DNA from 2 places in the Aeribacillus sp. FSL K6-3256 genome. Region 1 is predicted to be linked to the other one. Evidence: a T-box and tRNA genes for the amino acid it is inferred to sense, from the RefSeq annotation. Region 1 holds a T-box; the other holds one or more tRNA genes.

Region 1 (3,375 bases):
AGAATCGGCCCCTCCCATTACACCAGCTAATGCAACAGGTACTTTGCCATTTGTGATCACAAGGTGATCGCTTGTAAGCTTTCGTTCTTGATCATCAAGGGTCACGATCGTCTCTCCGTCATGTGCGCGGCGAACGAGTATTTCCTTTGATCCGAACCGGTCATAGTCAAACGCATGAAGCGGCTGGCCGTATTCTAATAAACAATAGTTTGTAATATCGACGACGTTGTTATGCGGTCTGATTCCGGCTTTTATTAAGCGCATTTGCATCCATAAAGGGGAAGGGGCAATTTTGACATTTTTAATAATTTTAGCTACATAGAATGGATTATCTTCTTTTGCTTCAACATTCACAGTAATATAATCAGTTGCTTTTTCTTCGGCAGCCTCATAATGAACTTCCGGCTTTCGAACCTCTTTCTTTAAAATTGCTGCAACTTCATAGGCAACACCGATCATGCTTAAACAGTCAGAACGGTTTGGTGTAAGACCTAATTCAAGTACATAATCGTCCATAAACAGCTGTTCAATCGCATTTTTTCCAACTTCAGCATCACTAGGGAAAACAAAAATGCCGTCAGAAAACTCTTTTGGGACAAGCTTTCCTTCAATGCCCAGCTCTTGCAAAGAACAAATCATACCATTAGATTCTTCACCGCGCAGCTTTGCCCGTTTAATTTTGAAATTGCCCGGCAAAACCGCACCAACTTTGGCTACCGGCACTTTTTGACCTTTTTCAACGTTTTGGGCGCCGCATATAATTTGCACTGGTTCTCCTTCTCCGATGTCAACTAAACATTTGCTTAATTTTTCTGCATTTGGATGCTGTTCTTTTTCAAGCACCTGTCCAACTACAACATCTTTTATTCCTTCATTAACAGCTTGAACATTTTCAACTTCAATGCCGCTCTTCGTTATTTTTTCAGCCAGCTCCTCAGGGGAAATGTCTAGATCAACATATTCAGAGAGCCATTTGTATGAAACGAACATGAGAAAACCTCCTTTTAAGCTTGTTTAAACTGTTTCAAAAAACGCACATCGTTTGTATAAAAATGACGAATATCATCAATTCCATATTTCAACATGGCAATCCGTTCCGGTCCCATTCCAAATGCAAAACCACGGTATTTTTTCGAATCGAATCCCGCCATTTCCAAAACGTTTGGATGAACCATCCCTGCTCCTAAAATTTCAATCCAGCCTGTTCCTTTACATACATGACAGCCTTTCATGGAGCATTTAAAACAGGATACATCGACTTCCACCGACGGTTCAGTAAACGGGAAAAAGCTCGGACGCAGACGAATTTGCCTGTCTTCACCGAACAGTTTTTTCGCAAACACTTCGAGCGTTCCTTTTAAATCGCTCATGCGAATGTTTTCATCCACAACGAGCCCTTCAATTTGCGTAAATTGATGGGAGTGCGTTGCATCATCTGTATCACGTCTGTATACTTTCCCTGGACAAATGATTTTTACAGGACCTTTCCCTTTATATTTTTCTAGCGTTCTCGCCTGAACTGGAGATGTGTGTGTGCGCAGCAAAATTTCATCAGTTATGTAAAAGGAATCTTGCATATCCCTTGCCGGATGGCCTTTCGGCAAATTGAGCGCTTCAAAATTGTAATAATCTGTTTCAACTTCTGGACCTTCCTCTACTGTGTATCCCATGCCGATAAACAAATCTTCAATTTCTTCAATGACCGCTTGGAGAGGATGATGGTTTCCTGTTCGAACTGGTCTACCTGGAAGGGTAACGTCAATCGTTTCTTGCTGTAATTTTTTCTCGATTTCTGCTTTTTCGAGTTGTTCTTGCTTACTTGTTATTTCCCCGGCAATCACTTCCCGAATTTCATTTGCTAACGCACCTATTTTCGGCCGTTCTTCTTTCGAAAGCTTTCCCATTCCGCGAAGAACTTCGGTAATCGGTCCTTTTTTTCCAAGATATTGAACGCGAATATTTTGCAATTGTTTTAAATCCGTTGCTTCCCGTACCTTTTGCAACGCTTCATCGCGAAGCTTTGTTAATTCTTCCTGCATGTAAATTCCTCCTTTTTTTAAAATAAATAAAAAAACCCATCCCAAAAAAGGGACGAGTTGAATTTCGCGGTACCACCCTTATTAACAAAGAAAGAATCTTTGTTCACTTCATTATCATAACGGCACAGCCGGAGCGCCTTTACATGCTTCCGCATGGTCCTGGCGTCAACTCTGGAGGTGAATTCGTTTGCCTCTACCATAAAAATGCTTCCAGTCTACGGCATTTTCTCCCTAAATGGCGACCTGCAAACTACTCTTCTCCGTCATCGTTATTCCTTTATTCAATTGCTTTTAATTATAAAAAAAAGAAATTAAAGGCGCAACATTATTTGCGAAGATGGTACATGAAAATAGCTGAAGCAACGGCAACATTTAATGACTCCGCTTTTCCATAAATCGGAATGTGTAAATTTTGATCCGTCATATCCAGCAGCTCTTTTGAGACCCCATTTCCCTCATTTCCTACAAGGAGGGCAAATGTTTCAGATGGAGGGATCTCTTTATAGAAAACAGCATTTTTTGTTGAAGTTCCAAATACAGGAATTTCCTCTTCCTTCAATTTGCTTATAATCTGTTTTAATGACGAATTGACCACAGGCAAATGAAAAATTGATCCTTGTGTCGCCCGGATCGTTTTACTATTGTACAAATCAACCGTCCCTTCACCTAAAATCACAACATCCATTCCAGCCGCATCTGCAGTACGAATGATCGTACCGAGATTTCCTGGGTCTTGAACCGCATCTATTAACAGCCATTTTTTGGCGTTCAAATCGATTTCCCACCTAAGCTGCTTACAAACAGCCATGACACCTTGCGGGGAATCCGTTTCAGACAGAAGCGAAAACACCTCTTTGGAAACAATCGTTGTCGGAATAGTACCTTCGAAAAAATGATTTGGCAGCTTCGCTCCTTCTAAAACAATTAACTCTTGAACAATTGATTTATATTTGAGAGCTTCCTCGATTAAATGCAAGCCTTCAATTAAAAACAGCCTGCGCTCTTCCCGTTTTTTTCTTGATTGCAGCTTTTTCCATTCTTTTACTCTTTCATTTTTAGTTGACGCAATCCGTTTCAATGATGGTGTCTCCTTCAACTGATAGTTCATTTCATATACATATTATAGAAAACAAAAGAAAAAATAAAGAAGAATGAAGAAAAACGAGGTGAAGGATATGAATTTTGATTTGCGCAATGCAGTCATTGCCAACATATCGCAAAATTCAAAAGACGAGCTGAGAGAAACGATCGTTGATGCCATCAATAGCAAGGAAGAAAAAATGCTTCCAGGGTTAGGCGTGTTATTTGAAATTATCTGGAACCATTCAAGTCAGCG
Region 2 (3,375 bases), 1.9 Mb from region 1:
AAGCCCCCCTCAAGATGAGATTTCCCATCGCTAAACGCGAGTAAGATCCCTTGAAGATGACGAGGTAGATAGGTCCGAGGTGGAAGCGTGGTGACACGTGGAGCTGACGGATACTAATCGATCGAGGACTTAACCAAGAAAGAGCATCTATTCGTGAAGGAACCGTTATCTAGTTTTGAAAGAATTATGGACTTTTATTTACTTTGCATATGTCCTCTGGTGATTTTTGAATTGGAGGATTAGCTCAGCTGGGAGAGCACTTGCCTTACAAGCAAGGGGTCGGCGGTTCGATCCCGTCATCCTCCACCATACAGTATATCGATTCAGCTCAATTGGCAAAGCACGGTCGAGATATCGTCTTTCATGCTGCTTCATCGTACCAATTGAACTTTTCCTTGGACAAGATTTCTAAGATTGGAACGACGATCAAATGAAGCAAGACTGATTATTGATTGTTGTATTCATCATGCCGGTGTAGCTCAATTGGCAGAGCAACTGAATCGTAATCAGTAGGTTGGGGGTTCGATTCCTCTCGCCGGCATCATTAAAGGTGTTGCATATTGAGCAGGAACTTTTAGATTAGTCGTCAGAGAAACGAGCAATGCTTCGACGAACAATCAGAGAGTTGTCCCGACGCATCCAACATCCTCGAAAAGACTGGCAGAGGAAGGGACATCTGACAAATGAAAAATGGATTAGGAGAAAAAAATTTTTTATGAGCCATTAGCTCAGTCGGTAGAGCATCTGACTTTTAATCAGAGGGTCGGAGGTTCGAATCCTCCATGGCTCACCATTTTGACGCGGGTGTGGCGGAATTGGCAGACGCACTAGACTTAGGATCTAGCGCCTTACGGCGTGGGGGTTCAAGTCCCTCCACCCGCATAATACGCGGAAGTAGTTCAGTGGTAGAACACCACCTTGCCAAGGTGGGGGTCGCGGGTTCGAATCCCGTCTTCCGCTTTTCTCTGCCGGGGTGGCGGAATTGGCAGACGCACAGGACTTAAAATCCTGCGGTAGGTGACTACCGTACCGGTTCAAGTCCGGTCCTCGGCACCATATTTGCGCCCGTAGCTCAATTGGATAGAGCGTTTGACTACGGATCAAAAGGTTAGGGGTTCGACTCCTCTCGGGCGCGCCATATCGGGAAGTAGCTCAGCTTGGTAGAGCACATGGTTTGGGACCATGGGGTCGCAGGTTCGAATCCTGTCTTCCCGACCAGGGAATTTAAAGGGGCCTTAGCTCAGCTGGGAGAGCGCCTGCTTTGCACGCAGGAGGTCAGCGGTTCGATCCCGCTAGGCTCCATATTTAATTTGGCGGTGTAGCTCAGCTGGCTAGAGCGTACGGTTCATACCCGTGAGGTCGGGGGTTCGATCCCCTCCACCGCCATTTTTCGGACCTTTAGCTCAGCTGGTCAGAGCAGACGGCTCATAACCGTCCGGTCGCAGGTTCGAATCCTGCAAGGTCCACCATCTTTATTATATGGAGGAGTACCCAAGTCTGGCTGAAGGGGTCGGTCTTGAAAACCGAGAGGCGGGTCAAACCGCGCGGGGGTTCGAATCCCTCCTCCTCCGTCATTATTATCGCGGGGTGGAGCAGTCCGGTAGCTCGTCGGGCTCATAACCCGAAGGTCGCAGGTTCAAATCCTGCCCCCGCAACCAATGGTCCCGTAGTGTAGCGGTTAACATGCCTGCCTGTCACGCAGGAGATCGCGGGTTCGATTCCCGTCGGGACCGCCATTAATTATTGATTCAACAGCTGTAGGAGGAATTTTTCAAGTACAGCAGGTTGTGTCAATGAATTCTTTCTTTAATGATGGATTGTACATAATTTTTTATCGGAGTTTTACGGCTCGGTAGCTCAGTCGGTAGAGCAAAGGACTGAAAATCCTTGTGTCGGCGGTTCGATTCCGTCCCGAGCCATTGTTTTATTAATTGCGGCGACTGTGGCGAAGTGGTTAACGCACCAGATTGTGGCTCTGGCATTCGTGGGTTCGATTCCCATCAGTCGCCCCATTTGCCTATAGTTAAGTATTTATTTCTATCATCAGCTTATTATGCGGGTGTAGTTTAGTGGTAAAACCTCAGCCACGAGCGACACTTCAATGAATAATCTGCGAGTTGCCTCGACGCATTTACATCCTCGAACAGTGCTGGAAGAGGAAGAGGCATGGAAATTGCGTGTTTATCATTTAAATAGAAAAATAAATATTTTCGCGCGGGTGTAGTTTAGTGGTAAAACCTCAGCCTTCCAAGCTGATGTCGTGGGTTCGATTCCCATCACCCGCTTAATATGGGCTTGTAGCTCAGCTGGTTAGAGCGCACGCCTGATAAGCGTGAGGTCGGTGGTTCAAGTCCACTCAGGCCCATTGCTATTTTTTAAGCAGCCTAGTTGGGCAATTGACATTGCTGCAATTGTCAGTCAAAAGCTGTTCTATTTGGCAAAATGCCTTAAATTTTTTTATATTCCGCAGTAGCTCAGTGGTAGAGCATTCGGCTGTTAACCGAACGGTCGCAGGTTCGAATCCTGCCTGCGGAGTCATTTCGAAATCAAAAAAAGCGTTGCAGTTTGCAACGCTTTTTTTGTCTTCTTGTAATTTTAATCATTTTTCGCATATGGTTCTTTTTCTGTTAATGGAAGATCTCCCCATAAAACTGTTAAATCCTCTTCATCAAGCATTTTTTCATATCGTTTATGTTCATGTGACGGATAGACGTTTACGTTTTTTCCCTCAATATCTGTATAAATGAAGTTTTCAATATCTTCAATATATCCAATTTCATCATCGGAATTATACATATCTCCGTACGATAACGGTGGAGTTCTTACATCTTGCGGTGTTTCTGACGTTCCGTATTCGATAACATCTTGAAAATAATCATACGGCTCAGTAACAGCGGTATTTTCATGGTCGATTTGAGAGGATCCGTGAAAAGTCGCATCAAGTATTTCTTCCTCTACAGGTCTTTCATGAGAAATCGTTTGAACTAGAGTATGTTCTTTGCATGTTTTGGCTGTCGGTATGGCTTTGAGACGGTCTTCATCAATTTTTTTTCCGCAGACGGAACAAGTACCGTATGTGCCCTCATGAATTCTTTCTAATGCTTCAACGATCTCTTCATATTCTTTTTCTAAATGTTTATTTAAAGCTAAATCTTTTTCTCTTTCATACAGTTCGGTCGCATCGTCTCCGGGGTGATTGTCGTAGCTGGAAAGCTCTCCAGTTGATTCATGGTCCAGCCCTTTTTCCAATTGAAAATGATCGTTATTGTCCCAACGTTTTTCAATCTCATTTTTCATGAATATTAATTGCTTTTGGAAATCCTTTAATTTTTTTTCGTCCATGTCCATATGAAAGACACCTTCTTTTTTAGAATC

Evidence for each region. The T-box of region 1 lies ahead of pheS (phenylalanine--tRNA ligase subunit alpha). A T-box ahead of a tRNA ligase gene usually reads a tRNA of that ligase, here a tRNA-Phe.
Region 2: it encodes a tRNA-Phe, which carries the amino acid that the T-box ahead of pheS (phenylalanine--tRNA ligase subunit alpha) is inferred to sense. The anticodon was not compared.

What each region holds. Positions count from the first base shown of each region.
Region 1 is NZ_CP150188.1:2,768,113-2,771,487, forward strand. Features, by position in the region: gene pheT (phenylalanine--tRNA ligase subunit beta) at 1-990, opposite strand, end outside; gene pheS (phenylalanine--tRNA ligase subunit alpha) at 1,005-2,039, opposite strand; T-box leader at 2,085-2,315, opposite strand; gene NSQ84_RS13345 (RNA methyltransferase) at 2,365-3,117, opposite strand; gene sspI (small acid-soluble spore protein SspI) at 3,215-3,375, shown strand, end outside.
Region 2 is NZ_CP150188.1:914,309-917,683, forward strand. Features, by position in the region: rRNA gene NSQ84_RS04410 (23S ribosomal RNA) at 1-137, shown strand, start outside; tRNA gene NSQ84_RS04415 (tRNA-Val) at 234-309, shown strand; tRNA gene NSQ84_RS04420 (tRNA-Thr) at 469-541, shown strand; tRNA gene NSQ84_RS04425 (tRNA-Lys) at 718-793, shown strand; tRNA gene NSQ84_RS04430 (tRNA-Leu) at 801-882, shown strand; tRNA gene NSQ84_RS04435 (tRNA-Gly) at 889-960, shown strand; tRNA gene NSQ84_RS04440 (tRNA-Leu) at 968-1,056, shown strand; tRNA gene NSQ84_RS04445 (tRNA-Arg) at 1,062-1,138, shown strand; tRNA gene NSQ84_RS04450 (tRNA-Pro) at 1,142-1,218, shown strand; tRNA gene NSQ84_RS04455 (tRNA-Ala) at 1,230-1,302, shown strand; tRNA gene NSQ84_RS04460 (tRNA-Met) at 1,313-1,386, shown strand; tRNA gene NSQ84_RS04465 (tRNA-Ile) at 1,393-1,469, shown strand; tRNA gene NSQ84_RS04470 (tRNA-Ser) at 1,482-1,571, shown strand; tRNA gene NSQ84_RS04475 (tRNA-Met) at 1,582-1,658, shown strand; tRNA gene NSQ84_RS04480 (tRNA-Asp) at 1,661-1,736, shown strand; tRNA gene NSQ84_RS04485 (tRNA-Phe) at 1,847-1,919, shown strand; tRNA gene NSQ84_RS04490 (tRNA-His) at 1,937-2,012, shown strand; tRNA gene NSQ84_RS04495 (tRNA-Gly) at 2,215-2,285, shown strand; tRNA gene NSQ84_RS04500 (tRNA-Ile) at 2,292-2,365, shown strand; tRNA gene NSQ84_RS04505 (tRNA-Asn) at 2,464-2,535, shown strand; gene NSQ84_RS04510 (TraR/DksA C4-type zinc finger protein) at 2,596-3,348, opposite strand.